Regions from separate parts of the Micromonospora sp. KC721 genome, predicted to be linked through region 2. Evidence: riboswitches for the same ligand, from Rfam matches in the RefSeq annotation. Region 2 holds a riboswitch; each other region holds the start of a gene.
The links. A riboswitch is a leader RNA that binds a small molecule or an ion and turns the genes downstream of it on or off. The one in region 2 is predicted to bind cyclic di-AMP.
Positions count from the first base shown of each region.

Region 1 (4,564 bases), on a different contig from region 2:
CCCGGGGCGGCCGCCGCAACGAGGTGCGCCGCGCCGCGTTCGACGCCGTCCTCGCCGCGTTGTATGCGCAGGCCCGCCGGTTGGAGATCCCCCGCCTGCCGGAGCAGCCCGCCTTCGAGGACGAGATCATCGAGCGGCCGGAGTTCCGCGAGTTCCTGAAGGCCTGGTGGCCCCGGCTGCACCCCCGGCACGTGCTGGGTTGGCTGGCCCGGCCGGAGCGGCTGCGCCGGTACGCCGGCGGTGTGCTCTCCCGCGCCGAGATCACGCTGTTGTCGGAGGCGTACCGGTCGTTGGCGACCGAGGGGCTGACGGTGGCCGACATCGCGCTGCTGGACGAGCTGGACGCGCTGCTGGGCAAGCCGGTGCGGCCGGCGAAGCCGAAACGCGACCCGTTCCGTCTCACCGGCGGGGTACGCGAGCTGAGCACGTTCGCCGACCGGCAGCGGGCCGCCCGGGCGGCGGCCCGGGAGCGACCGGAGGACTACCGCGACTACGCGCACGTGGTGGTGGACGAGGCGCAGGACGTCTCCCCGATGCAGTGGCGGATGGTCGGCCGGCGCGGCCGGCTGGCCTCCTGGACGGTGGTGGGTGATCCGGCGCAGACCGCGTGGGCCGGCGATCCGCAGGAGCTGGACCGGGCGCGGGACCAGGCGCTGGGCCGGCGCAGACGGTACCGGTTCAACCTCACCACCAACTACCGGAACTCGGCGGAGATCTTCGCGGTGGCGGCGGCGGAGATCCGCCGGCTGCACCCGGACCTGCCGCTGCCGAGGGCGGTCCGGTCGACCGGCGTGGATCCGGTCGCGCTGACCGTCCCGGCGGGCGAGCTGGCCGGCGCGACGGTGGACGCGGTGGCGGCGCTGTTGGCCGAGGTGGAGGGCACCGTAGGGGTGATCACGCCGGTGCCGCGCCGTAACGAGGTGGCCGGCTGGCTGGACGGGCGGGGCGGGGCGCGGCTGCAGGTGGTGACCAGCCTCCAGGCCAAGGGCATGGAGTACGACGGGGTGGTGCTGGTCTGCCCGGGTGAGATCCGGGCCGAGCCCTCCGGTGTCCGTACCCTTTATGTCGCCCTGTCCCGGGCCACCCAGCGCCTCACCACCGTGGAACCGGTGGGCTGACCGTCGGGCCTGGCCGGCTCGCCCGGCGGACGCCGGCAGGTTGGGCAGGGCGGAGTCCGGGGAAACCGCCGGGAGGCCCCCGATGGGGGGCCGGCGGTCGGACCCGGGGCGTCACCGGCCGTTCACTTGCATACATAGCGATGTCAGCATAGATTGGCACCGGGTCCGGTACGGCGACGGAGAGGTGCGGGCGTGGGCGCAGGGCATGACCACCACGGGGCGGTCGCGAACGCGGCGCAGCGCCACCGGGGCCGACTCTGGGCGGCTTTCGCCCTGCTCGCGGTCTTCATGGTGGTCGAGGGGGTCGCCGCCGTCGCCACCGGGTCACTGGCGCTGCTCTCCGACGCCGGGCACATGTTCACCGACGTGCTCGGCATCGGCATGGCCCTGGCTGCCATCACCGCCACCCGGCGGGCCGAGCGGGATCCGCAGCGCACCTTCGGGCTCTACCGGCTCGAGGTGCTCGCCGCGCTCGGCAACGCGCTCCTGCTCAGTGGCGTCGCCGTCTACGTGGTGATCGAGGCGGTACGGCGGTTCGGCGACCCGCCCGAGGTCCGGACCGGGCCGATGCTGACGGTCGCCGTACTGGGCCTGCTCGCCAACGTGGTCGCGTTCGCTCTGCTGCGCAAGGGTGCCCAGGAGAGCATCAACCTGCGTGGGGCGTACCTGGAGGTGCTGGGCGACCTGCTCGGCTCACTCGGCGTGATCGGTGCCGCGCTGCTGATCGCGGTGGGCGGCTGGTGGTGGGCCGATCCGGCGGTGGCGGTGGCGATCGGCCTGTTCATCCTCCCCCGCACCTGGCGGCTGGGCCGCGCGGCCGTTCGCATCCTCGTGCAGGCCGCCCCCGAACACCTCCAGGTGACCGCGGTGCATGACCGGTTGACCGCCGTCCCCGGCGTCGCCGAGGTGCACGACCTGCACGTCTGGACGCTCACCTCCGGGATGGAGGTGGCTTCGGCGCACCTGACCATGTGCCCGGGTGCCGAGGTCGGCGCGGTGCTCGCTGCCGCCCGCAGCGCGCTGCACGAGGACTTCCACATCGACCATGCCACCCTTCAGATCGAACCGGGCGCGGCACCGGGGGCGTGCGGTCGGGTCGAGTGGTAGAAGAATTGACTTGTTCATCCCTTTTCACAGGCTTACCTCCCGTACCCTCAGTCACGAACCGGGCATCCGTCCCACCGGTACCGGTAGTCTCGGTTCCGGCCTCCGCCCAGGCGGCACCCGACGGTGCCGGCGGGGCCGCCGCCTAAACGCCCGCCCGGGCGTGCCGGGGAACCAGGTACCTGGGGTGCATCCGCGCCAGCGGTAGGGATCTTCCGTCCCGAACCCGTCAGCTAACCCGGTCGGCGGCTGACGGAAGGAATGTGAATGCACGTACGACGTACCACCGGCCGACTGACGGCCGCGATCGTCGCGGCGCTCGCCGTCGGCCTCACCTCGGCCCCCACGCCGGTGACCGCCGCCCCGCCCGCCACCCGACTCGCCGCCCCGAGCGGCGACGACGAGGGCGGTACCCCAGCGCTACGCGCCCAACTCGACGCCGCCAGCAAGGGCTGGCTCGACGCCAAGGCCGCGCTGGAACGCTCCACCCGGCGCCAGCAGGAACTGAACAACCAGCTCAAGACCGTCGAATCGGAGCTGACCGCACGCAGCAGCAAGGTCGGCGAGATCGCCGGGGTGGCGTACCGGACCGGCCGGCTCGGCCCGGTGTCGGCACTGCTCAACAGCGGCTCGCCGGAGGGTTTCCTGGACCGGGCCGCCGCGCTGGCGACGGTCGCCAGCAAGGAGGACCGGGAACTGCGCAACCTCCTGAAGACCAAGGAGGAGGTCACCCGCACCCGTAGCGCGCTGGCCACCGAGATCGTCGAGCAGCGCAAGCAGATCGCGGTCATGGACAAGCGCAAGCAACAGGCCGAACGGGCACTGGAGGTGGCCGCCTCCGCGCAGTCCGCCCCTCGGGCCACCAGCAGCGCTCCACGGGGCACCTCCCGGTCCAATGCCAGGTCCGCGCCACGCAACTCCGACGGATCCTTCCCGCCCGAGTCGTGCAGCGTCAACGACCCCACCCCGGCCAACGGTTGCATCACGCCCCGGATGCTCAACGCCCTGCAACAGACCCAGGCCGCCGGCTTCACCCGGTACGTCTCCTGCTACCGCCCCGGCGGGTCCGGCGAGCACCCGAAGGGGCGAGCCTGCGACTTCGCCGCCCAGAAGGGTGGCTTCGGTGGGGACGCGACCGGCGGCGACCGGACGTACGGCGACAACCTGGCCGCGTTCCACGTCCGCAACGCCGACCGGCTCGGCGTGCTCTACGTGATCTGGTACCGGCAGATCTGGCTACCCAGCAGCGGCTGGAAGTCGTACAGCGGGGCGAACGGCGACCCGTCCAGCGACCACACCAACCACGTCCACCTGTCGGTGTACTGACCGCACCACGCGCACGGGGCCCGTCCGCCCGGACGGGCCCCGCACCCACCCCGGCCCCGGGGGTGGTTCGGTCAGCCGGTGATCGGTCCGCCGTCGGAGAGCCGGTCCAGCACGTCGCCGAGGCGGCTGGCCAGCCCCAGGTGCGCCGCCCGGGCCTGGCGGAACGCGTACCCGAACAGCGGCGCGGGGGCGGCGAGGGTGATCTCGACGTCGATTCGCAGCAGGCCGTCCTCCGTACGCAGTCGGGTGTGGTTGCGTACGGTCGTGCCGGGCTGCTGCCGGGCCTCAACGATGATCTCGTCGTCGGTGACCAGCAGGACGTCGGCCTGATAGGTGACCGGGAAGTGCAGGGGCCCCAGTTCCAGCCGGTCGGTGACCGCGTAGCTGGCCCGCGCTCCGGGCCGGGGCGGCAGCTCACGTACCCGCAGAATCAGCGGATGCAGTTCCTCCTGACGGGACAGGTCGCTCAACAGCGCCACCGCGTCCGCCTGTGAGCAGCGCGCGCGCACCGTGTAGCTGAACGTCTCCCGCCGGACCACTCCGACCTCCCACTCCTCGTCGGTCGCCCGATCGTCCCGTATCGCGGACTCGGCTGGCAACGCAGGTGGGTTGGGTACGGCGAGACGAAACCCGCGCGGGCGGGCGGGGCCGCTGGCCGGCCCGGTTGACCAGCGGCGAACGACGGTGGTGGGTCGGCGCGACGCCGGGTCAGGCCCCTGGCAGGACCTCGCGGGTCGCCGCCCCGGCACCGGCCCCGGCGAAGTAGGGCTCCGGTGCCCCGAAGAGACCCAGCAGTCCGGTCACCCAGAGCTGGCGGTGCACGAATCGACTGGGCTCGGTGACCACCAACTTCACCCCGCTGACCTCGGCGGTCTGGAAGCCGGCGACCATCGCGCTGATGCCCACCGAGTCGATGAAGGTGACGAGCCGCATGTTGAGCTCGATACGGGACGGTCGGCCCTTCGCGAGCACCTCGGCGATCGCCTCACGTACCTCGTACGCGGTGTCGACGTCGA
Region 1 covers NZ_SMJY01000257.1:2,416-6,979, forward strand. Annotated here, with positions in the region: gene E1182_RS27845 (AAA family ATPase) at 1-1,118, shown strand, start outside; gene E1182_RS27850 (cation diffusion facilitator family transporter) at 1,311-2,225, shown strand; cyclic di-AMP (ydaO/yuaA leader) riboswitch at 2,355-2,486, shown strand; gene E1182_RS27855 (hypothetical protein) at 2,490-3,548, shown strand; gene E1182_RS27860 (SRPBCC family protein) at 3,620-4,147, opposite strand; gene E1182_RS27865 (STAS domain-containing protein) at 4,257-4,564, opposite strand, start outside.
Region 1: it holds a riboswitch for cyclic di-AMP, as region 2 does, so the genes downstream of both, E1182_RS27855 (hypothetical protein) here and E1182_RS03060 (C40 family peptidase) in region 2, are expected to answer to the same signal.

Region 2 (4,564 bases):
CGACCGCGATGAAGCCCTCCGGCAGGCGGGTGAGGTGCTCGTAGCGGCGGCGCACGCTGGTGGGCAGCCGCATCCGCTTGGGCGGGCCGAGCGGCTCCGCCCGGCTCAGCAGCGCGTGCAACTCCGGGGCGGGCAGCCGCGCGGTGAAGGCGAGGTAACCCTCGGGGTCGGTGGGCGGGGCCTGGTTCGGGCCGACGCCGAGCAGCGTGACCATCCACCGGTCGCCCTCCGCCGAGATGGCCACCCCGCCGTACGGGGCGTCCGGCGAGGGGCTGCTGACGAAGGCCGCGAAGTCGGCCTCGCCCGGGGTGCGGCGGTAGTCGCGGGAGACGTACACCGTGCGCGGATCCACCCGGTCCTCGACGGGCGGCTGGTAGCCGAGTTCGGCGAGCCAGGTGGGGCCGCGGTTGCCCCGGCCGGTCGCGTCCACCACCAGGTCGGCGTCGTGGCGTTCCTCCCGGCCGCCCCGGGGCAGGACCCGCGCGCCGACGACCGTGCCGCCGTCGGCGAGCAACCCCAACGCCTCGCACCTGTCGCGGATCTCCACGTTGGGCAGTGCCCGGACCCGGTCCCGGACGTACGCCTCCAAGGCGCGCCGGCTGACGCAGAGCCCTTCCAGCCCGGAGGCGACCCGGGGAATCCGGTAGCCGTCGTTGACCCAGATGACGTCCCGCTGGACGTCGATGGTGACCGCCCCCTGGGTGGTCAGGTCGGCGGTCAGGCCGGGGAAGAACTCCTCCAGGATCTGGCGGCCCCGGGCGAGCAGCCCGTGCGAGTGCCCGCTATGCGGCACAGCCTTGCGGTCGACAGCGTCCGCCGGCAGTTCGTCCCGGTCGAAGACGGTCACCTTCGCGTACGACTCGCTCAGCACCCGCGCGGCGAGCAGGCCTCCGATGCTGCCGCCGAGGATGATCGCCTGCCCGGTCTGATTGGTGGTGGCCACGGCTGACTCCGTTTCACTGAATGGATGTCTACAGTGAGCGGCACGGCATGCCCGTGGGTAAAACGAATTAATGGACGGCTAGCTGACAGTGAATGTCCCGTCAGCGGTTCCACCACTTCCCAGATCTGCGGGCCGATCGACCTTCGGTCGCCATAACCCCTGGTCAAGGCGCAACTATCAGCTCTGCTGATCGGTGTCGTGAGCGATATCTCAGTCGTCTACCGGTCATTGTTGACCGGTTCTCGGTGCACCGAAAGGATGACGGGGCGAGCCAACCGATCAGGCATCGAGACACGACGGGAAGGCGACGACTGGCGGACGACGGGTGGGTTTTTTCGATCGGGAATCGGCCCGGCCGTGTTCGGACGGTGGTGGGCGTGGCGGACTCAGTAACCGCCGGCCGCCGCGAATCCCACGAAGATGATCACGGCCGCGGCGCGCCGGGCGGACGCAGGGATTCCCCGAACGTCACCGTCCGAAGGAGCGGCCCGGGTGCTCGGCGCTCAGCAGGTGAAGTGTGCACTTCGTGGACACCGGGGATTGGATCTCGTTCAGCGACACGACCGACGGCACCCACCCCAGCGCGGCAGGCCACTCGAAGATCACCCAACGGCTGACCCCGATTCTGAGCCGGTACATCTGATCGAGGTCGGTAGCAGGTTCGCTCGGACCACGGGACGGCCGGCTGTTCGTTCGAAGGCAACCTGGAGGCATACCGACCAACGGCGAACCCGTCGACTTCTCCGGCCGAGGACCATAGCCGCCGTCACCGCGGTGGACTGCCTGACCCGCCACCGGAGCCCGGCAGTCCGTCCCTGCGGCGGGAGCGTCAGCGGCCGGATCAGCAGCCGCCGCCGCTGTTCGGCCATGTCCAGCAGTCCCGGCCCGTCGACGCCCGGCCACGGCGTGCAGAGCGATCCTCCTGGCGCAGCCCTTGCCCGACACAGGTCCACGCAGGTCCCTCACGTCGCCCGGTGTCCCGTGCTCGGTGAGCGCCTCCAGCAGGAGCCGGTACGCCTCCCGGTTGCCACGCTCGTTGACCTGCCGCAGGAGCCAGATCTGTTCGGCGTGATCACCGGCGGCTCCCCGCGCGGCGGCCAGCCGGAAGAACTCCTTGTCGTCCGAGGAGTCACCGACGGCGATCGCGTCCGCCATCCGCCGCTCGTACACCCATGAGTCCTGCACGACTCCAGCATGGAGCGCAAATTTAACTGAGGTCAGTCGATGAGTCGGCACCCCGGTCACGGGCGGGGCGGTCCATGTCGCGAAGGCGCCACGGTGGGTGGAGATGAACCGGAAGCGGCTCGTCACCGATCCATCTCCTTCGCCAAGACCGAAGGCGGCCGTGCTCGCCGTTTCGGTTCGGATCCGCACGCCGTCCGGCAAGGGCGACTCGCCCTTCCCGGTAATCGCCAGTCGGCGTACGGCCGAGGCCGTCGGCGCGAAGATGACACTCTGTTCAGCATTCCTGTGTCCCCCTTCACAGCAAGATATCGCTCCTGCGTAACGCATCGGGGGCAGTACGTGACGGCAAACGCCGCACCGGCCTTCCAAACCGGACACGTCTCGCGGAGGTCACTACAACAAGTAGCGGTGACGGGGAGACGGTCGGCACGCAACGGCGGCTATAAAGGATGAGCGGCGTGCACCTGCTCGCCGCTCGTGCCGATCCGGACCACGCCGAGCCCTGCCCCGGTCCGACGCCACGAACCTGAACGACCACCCATGAGGCAATCGGGGGCAGGGACGGGGGAACCACATTCGTGGTCCTCGACCGGCACGCGCAGCACTCGGCCGGCCGCAGGGCCTTGGGGTGAAGCCGCGACAGCGGCCGGGCAATCCTTCCCGCCCGAACCCGACAGCTAACCTCGCAGGCGTGCCGGAGGGATTCCTTCACCGTGCACGAAAACATCTCGAGTCGGCGCCTGCGCAAGCTGGGCACCGGCAGCATCGCCCTGTCCGTCGGTCTCGGCCTGCTGTCCGGCGGGCTCGGCGCGCCGCAGGTCGCCTCCGCCGCTCCGGCGGTCACAGCCGTCTCTGTCACGGCGGCGTTGCCCCAGGGCGGCCCGCAGTCGGCCCGCCCGGTAGCGGCAACGACCGTCAAGGCCGCCGCCAAGCAGGCGGTCGGAACCCGCGTGGTCGCCGAAGCGGCCAAGCACAAGGGCAAGCGGTACCTCTACGGCGCGGCCGGGCCCAAGCGTTTCGACTGCTCCGGGTTCACGCTGTACGTCTACAAGAAGACGATTGGCAAGAAGCTGCCGCACAAGGCGAACCTGCAACAGCGGTACGGCAAGGCCGTCAGCAAGGCGAACGCCAAGCCGGGTGACCTGATCATCATCCGCTCCGGTTCGTACGGCACCCATGCCGGCATCTACGCCGGTGGCGGCAAGATGTGGTCGTCGCCGCGGACCGGCAAGACCGTCAGCAAGCAGAAGATCTGGAGCCGTAACTACGTCGTCAGGCGCCTGGCCTGACGGTGACGAGCACGCCATCAGCCACGGCAGGACCGATTCCGGCCCCGCCGTGGCTGATGCGTCTTGCGTCTTTGTCACGCACTCGCACGGGTGCCGCAAGCGCCGCGCCGGTCAGTCCGTTACGAGCACGGCCTGCTATCCGGCCGATCAGGGCCGTTGACCTCGAACCGTCCGCCGAGCACGGCGTAGCCGACCACCAGCGCCGCGAGCGCCTGCTCACCGCCCGGTAGGCGTTGACCTTCGCCAGCGACGGGGCAGCGGTTGCGTCCACGCTCGCACTCCGGGTGGTCATGCCATCCGCGGTCGGCGGCACGCCAGCGCGCTTGAGTTCGGGACGTTCAATGACCGCCATCAAGGTTCGTCGCCACGGCGCTGGCCGCGGCGCCGCTGACGGGCGACGCCGTGGCCAGCGGAGGGGTTCAGGCGGCCCAGTCCTGCCGGGCTGCCCAGGCCCGGACAGTGGTGGTTCCACGGACGACGAGCGTCGGATCCGGTAGTGGGGCCGGGTTGATGTACGCCGCCGCGATGCCCGTTGCAACCGCTTCCCCCAGGTGTGGTGCGAGCATCCGGGCGTAGTCCTGCGGGTCGATGGTGTGCCAGCGGAGCCGGCGGCCGGTCGCGGCCTCGATTTCGGCGGCTACCTGCGGGCCGGTCAGGGCCGACGGGCCGGCCACGAATCGCGCGGTCGGCGGCGCCGCTGCTACGACGAGGTCGGCGACGGCTGCGCCGAGGTCGTCGGCGGCCAACCACGGGTTCGGGAGTTGCTCCGGTAGTGGGTAGCGCAGCTCGCCCTGGGTGTGCACCAGTGGCCGTGACCAGGCGGCCACGAGGTTTTCCAGGTAGGTGCTGGCCGGACCGACCACAGACGCCACCGGCACCGTGTCGGGCAGACGGGCGGCCAGACGGATCCTGGCATCGACGAAAGGCACCCCGATCGGGTCGGCCGGGACAGCACCGCCGGTGTTGAAGACCGCGCGGGGTACGCCCGTCTTTCCGAGCGCGTCGAGGACGGTGTCGGCCTGGCGCACCGCGTCGGCGGCGAAGTGCAGCGGCAGCTGGATGACGACCGCGTCGGCGCCGGCGTACGCGGCGACGAGCGCGTCGAGGTCGAGCAGGTCGGCTGGGACGGCTTCGACGGCCGGGTCAG
Region 2 covers NZ_SMJY01000008.1:66,392-70,955, forward strand. Annotated here, with positions in the region: gene E1182_RS03050 (NAD(P)/FAD-dependent oxidoreductase) at 1-943, opposite strand, end outside; gene E1182_RS03055 (hypothetical protein) at 1,412-2,128, opposite strand; cyclic di-AMP (ydaO/yuaA leader) riboswitch at 2,650-2,835, shown strand; gene E1182_RS03060 (C40 family peptidase) at 2,842-3,417, shown strand; gene E1182_RS03065 (SDR family oxidoreductase) at 3,837-4,564, opposite strand, start outside.

Region 3 (4,564 bases), on a different contig from region 2:
GTGAACATCCCCGTTGTCGTGCACGTCATCCAGCGGGACAGCACCCGGGCCGGTGGCAACATCCCGGACTCGATGATCAACTCTCAGATCAGGGTGCTCAACGAGAGCTTCAGCGGCACCACCGGCGGTGCGGCCACCCCCTTCAGCTTCACCCTGCAGAAGATCAACCGGGTGACCCGGCCGGCCTGGTACCCGATCGTCCAGGGTTCCTCCGCGGAGCGGCAGATGAAGAACCAGCTGCGCACCGGCGGCAAGAACACCCTCAACATGTACCTGGGTGAGCTGAGCAACGACCTGCTCGGTTGGGCCACCTTCCCGAAGCGCAGCCTCGATCCGATGGACGGCGTCGTGGTGCTGAGCGAGTCGCTGCCGGGTGGTTCGGCTACCAACTACAACCTGGGCGACACCGGCACCCACGAGGTGGGCCACTGGATGAACCTCTACCACACCTTCCAGGGTGGTTGCTCCACCACTAACGACGGCGTTTCCGACACCCCGGCGGAGCGCGACCCGGCGCAGGGCTGCCCGGAAGGCCAGGACACCTGCCCGGCCGCAGGCATGGACCCGATCACCAACTTCATGGACTACAGCTACGACTCGTGCATGTACCAGTTCACCCCTGGGCAGGCGAGCCGCATGCTGACCGCGTGGAACGCGTACCGCGCGGCCTGAGTCCAGCAGTGCCCGGTGCCGGCTCCGTCTCGCGACGGGGCCGGCACCGGCGTTTGGCTGGTCAGGCCGCGGTGCGCCGGGTGTCGAAGCCGTGTCGGCCGCCGCGCCGTGTCGGCTGCTGACCGGGTACACCCGTAGCGCCGTTGCGGTGCGCCGCCCCGGGGTCGAGCCAGACCTGTACGGCCGGCCGCCCCGGGCCTTCGCCGGGCTGGACGTGCCCGCCCTGACCGCGACGGGTCAGCATGGCCACGTCGACGTCGAACTCGAAGAGTCGCCAGTCCACCTGGGAAGCGGCCCGGCCGGCGCGGGCAATCCGGGCCACCTGGCCCGGGTCGGTGACCGGATGCGCCCGGCCGGCGAGGTACGCCTCGTCGTCGCTCTCCTCCGGCGGAAACGAGTGCAGCGCGTAACGGCCATCGCGTTCGAGATCGCGGCGCTTGGGCGAGGCCACCACGAAACAGAACAGCCCTTCGTCGGTGATCACCGGGCAGACCGGGTGCACCCGGGGACCGCCGTCGGGGCGGACGGTGGCCAGGTAGCCGAAGCCTGGCCCGTACTGCTGCAGGAGAAGGCGGATCCCGTCGGCAAGTCGGGGCTCGTCGGCGGCGAAGTCGGACCAGGAAGCCATGCCGACATCTTATCGAACAGGTGTACGAACACGTAGTCCGACACGCAGGTCGCCCGATCCGCTCGATATGGTGTGCCGATGCTGCTCTCCGACCGCGACCTGGTCTCCGAGATCAAGGCGGGCGCGCTCGCGCTGGACCCGTTCGAGCCCACGCTGGTGCAGCCGTCGAGCATCGACGTCCGGCTGGACAAGCTGTTCCGGGTCTTCAACAACCACCTCTACACCCACATCGACCCGGCGGAGCAGCAGGACGAGCTGACCTCGATGGTCGAGGTGCCGGAGGGTGAGCCGTTCGTGCTGCACCCCGGTGAGTTCGTGCTCGCCTCCACGCTGGAGGTGATCTCGCTGGGCGACCAACTCGCGGGACGGTTGGAGGGCAAGTCGAGCCTGGGCCGGCTCGGGCTGCTCACCCACTCGACCGCCGGCTTCATCGACCCGGGCTTCTCGGGGCACGTGACGCTGGAGCTGTCCAACGTGGCGAACCTGCCGATCACCCTCTGGCCGGGCATGAAGATCGGCCAGCTCTGCATCTTCCGCCTGTCGTCGCCCGCCGAGCACCCGTACGGGTCGGAGGTCTACGGCTCGCGGTACCAGGGGCAGCGGGGGCCGACCCCGAGCCGGTCCTGGCAGAACTGGCGCACCTGGCCGACCCGCTGACGCTCGGCCCCGCCGGCCACAGACCCGGCGCCAGCACCGACCTTGCCGGCCGCAGGCCCGGTAGCGGCGTCAGCCCGGACGGCCGTAGCTGTGGACCGGCCCGTCGTCGACCCGCTTCATCCGCACCGGCATCCCGGCCCGGGAGGCGTGCACCACCCAGCCGGCACCGACGTACATCCCGACGTGGTGCAGGTCGGTGTAGTAGAAGACCAGGTCACCGGGGCGCAGGTCGGTGCGGCTGACGCTGGCGGTGACCCGGCGCTGCTGCCGCGCGTTGTGCGGCAGCCGGACCCCCGCCTTCGCCCAGGCCGCGAGCGTCAGCCCCGAGCAGTCGTACCCGTTCGGGCCCTCGGCGCCCCAGCGGTACGGCTTGCCGATCTGGTCGCAGGCGAACCGCACCGCCACCCCGGCGGGACCGCCCGGGTAGGCGGCCGGGCAGGGTGCGGGACGCAGCGGACCGCCGGCACCGGCGCCGTAGGCCCGCAACCGCAGCCGCTGGAGCCGCTCGATGCCGGCGTCGATCTGCTTGCGCCGGACGGCGAGCCGGGCCTCGGTCCGGCCCAGTTGGGCCACCGTCGTGTCCAGCGCCGCCTTCTTGGCGGCGAGTTCGTCGCGCAGGTCCTGTACGGCGCGCACCTCGCGCTGCCGCCGCTGGGCCAGACGGTCGAGCAGTTCGAGTTGGTTCACCAGTTCGCCGGGGGACGCGCTGCCGAGCAGGGCGTTGACGACGGCGAAGCTCTCTCCCTTGTACGCCTGGGCGGCGAGCCCGGAGATCTGGTCCATCGCCCGGTCGACCTGGGCTTGCAGCGGGACGATCCGCCGGGCCAGCGCGTCGGCCTGCCGGCGTCTGGCGGCCAACTCCTGCCGGGTCGCGTTGTGCTGCTCAATGAGCGGCTCCAGGGTGTTCCAGTCCCGGTCGATCTGCCGTTCGAGGTCGGCGACCGTGGGATCGGCGTGGGCCGCCGTGGAGCCACCGGCCAGGACGACGGCGGCGCCGGCAAGGGCGGCGAGGACGGTGGTGCAGCGGGACCAGCGTGAGCGCGGCACGACCGTACGCCGGGCGACCGGGGCCGACCGGGGCGACGGCGGCCGCGGGGCATGGTGTGCCACCGGGCTCCGTACTCCTTCTTCCGCGACCGCCTACCGGGTTGGCTGACGGGTTCGGGCGGGAAGGGAGCGCACCACCGCAGTGGCTGCGGATTCACCCCGACCACCTGGCCCCCGGCTCGCCCGTGGGCGATTCGGCGGTGCCGGCCGTCGCCGCCCGGGTGGACGGAGCTTCCGGCGACCGACGGTTCATCAGAGTAGATGCCCGTAACCAGATAGCAACCATCCGTGATCGGACACGCCGGAGCCCGGACACGGCGAACCCCCGGCCGGAGTCGACCGGGGGTTCGCGACGGTGCGGAGAACGGGTCAGCCGGGTCTGCGGAATCCGGCTACCGGCATGTTGTTGATGTTGGCCACCTGGACCGGCTTGCCGGCCCGTGGCGCGTGCACCATCAGGTCGCCGCCCAGGTAGAGGCCGACGTGGTGCAGGTCGCTGAAGAAGAAGACCAGGTCACCGGGGCGGGCCTCGGAGCGCGGGATCGCCTTGCCCTCGTTCCACTGGGCACCGGTGAAGTGGGTCAGGGAGATACCGGCGGCCTTGTAGGCGAACTGGGTGAGGCCGGAGCAGTCGAACGCGTTCGGGCCGGTGGCGCCCCAGACGTACGGGTCACCCACCTGCTGGCAGGCCACCTGGATCGCGGTCCGCGCGGCACTGCTCACCACCCCGTTGATGGTCGGGCAGCCGGAGACCTTCACGGTGGTCTTCGGCATCGACGCCTGCAGCCGCTTGATCTCCGCGTTGATCTGGTTCTTCTTGGCGGCCAGCTCCCGTTCCTGCTCGACCTCCTGGGCGATCAGCGCGTCGAGCTTCTGCTTCTCGGCGTCGAACTTCGCCCGCGCGTCGATGACGACCTGGAGTTCCTTGCGCTCCTGCGCGGCGAGCCGGTCCAGATAGGTGAGCTGCTCGGTGAGGGTGCCCGGCTTCACGTTGACCAGCAGGGCGCCGATCTCCTGCGAGGGACCGGTCATGTAGTAGCGGGAGGCCATGTCGCCGACCCGGTTGAGAGCCAACTCCGTCTGCAGGGCGAGCGGCTCGATCTTCTTCTGGAGTTCCTCCGCCTTCTTGCGGTCCTTCTTGAGCTGCGCCCGGACCTTGTTGTACTGCTCGATGGTCGGTTCGAGCTGCTCCCACTGCTTGTCGATCGCCGCCTCGATCTCCTCGGGTGTGGGCGCAGCGTGCGCCGGCGCGACCAGCATCCCCGCGCCGACGACCACGGCGGCGACCACGGTGATCAGGCGGCGGGCAGCGCGGCGCAGACCGGCCCGACGAGGGGGCGGCTGACCCTGGGCGGCACGATGGAGGGGCATGGTTGCCACCGGCACAGACTCCTTTGCAACCGACCGCCGGGCGCCTCACGGAGGGGAAGACGGAGGCAGACGACCCACAGCGGCCGGTGCAACATTAGGGAAAACGCGCAGCGGAATCAAGGCGGCTTCGACTATTTCACGGCTAAGCAATCATCCGCACACAATCGGTAGTTCGACCATTTTTCAACT
Region 3 covers NZ_SMJY01000019.1:24,867-29,430, reverse strand. Annotated here, with positions in the region: gene E1182_RS05865 (zinc metalloprotease) at 1-672, shown strand, start outside; gene E1182_RS05860 (pyridoxamine 5'-phosphate oxidase family protein) at 734-1,300, opposite strand; gene dcd (dCTP deaminase) at 1,379-1,957, shown strand; gene E1182_RS05850 (NlpC/P60 family protein) at 2,027-3,067, opposite strand; cyclic di-AMP (ydaO/yuaA leader) riboswitch at 3,080-3,214, opposite strand; gene E1182_RS05845 (NlpC/P60 family protein) at 3,374-4,390, opposite strand.
Region 3: it holds a riboswitch for cyclic di-AMP, as region 2 does, so the genes downstream of both, E1182_RS05850 (NlpC/P60 family protein) here and E1182_RS03060 (C40 family peptidase) in region 2, are expected to answer to the same signal.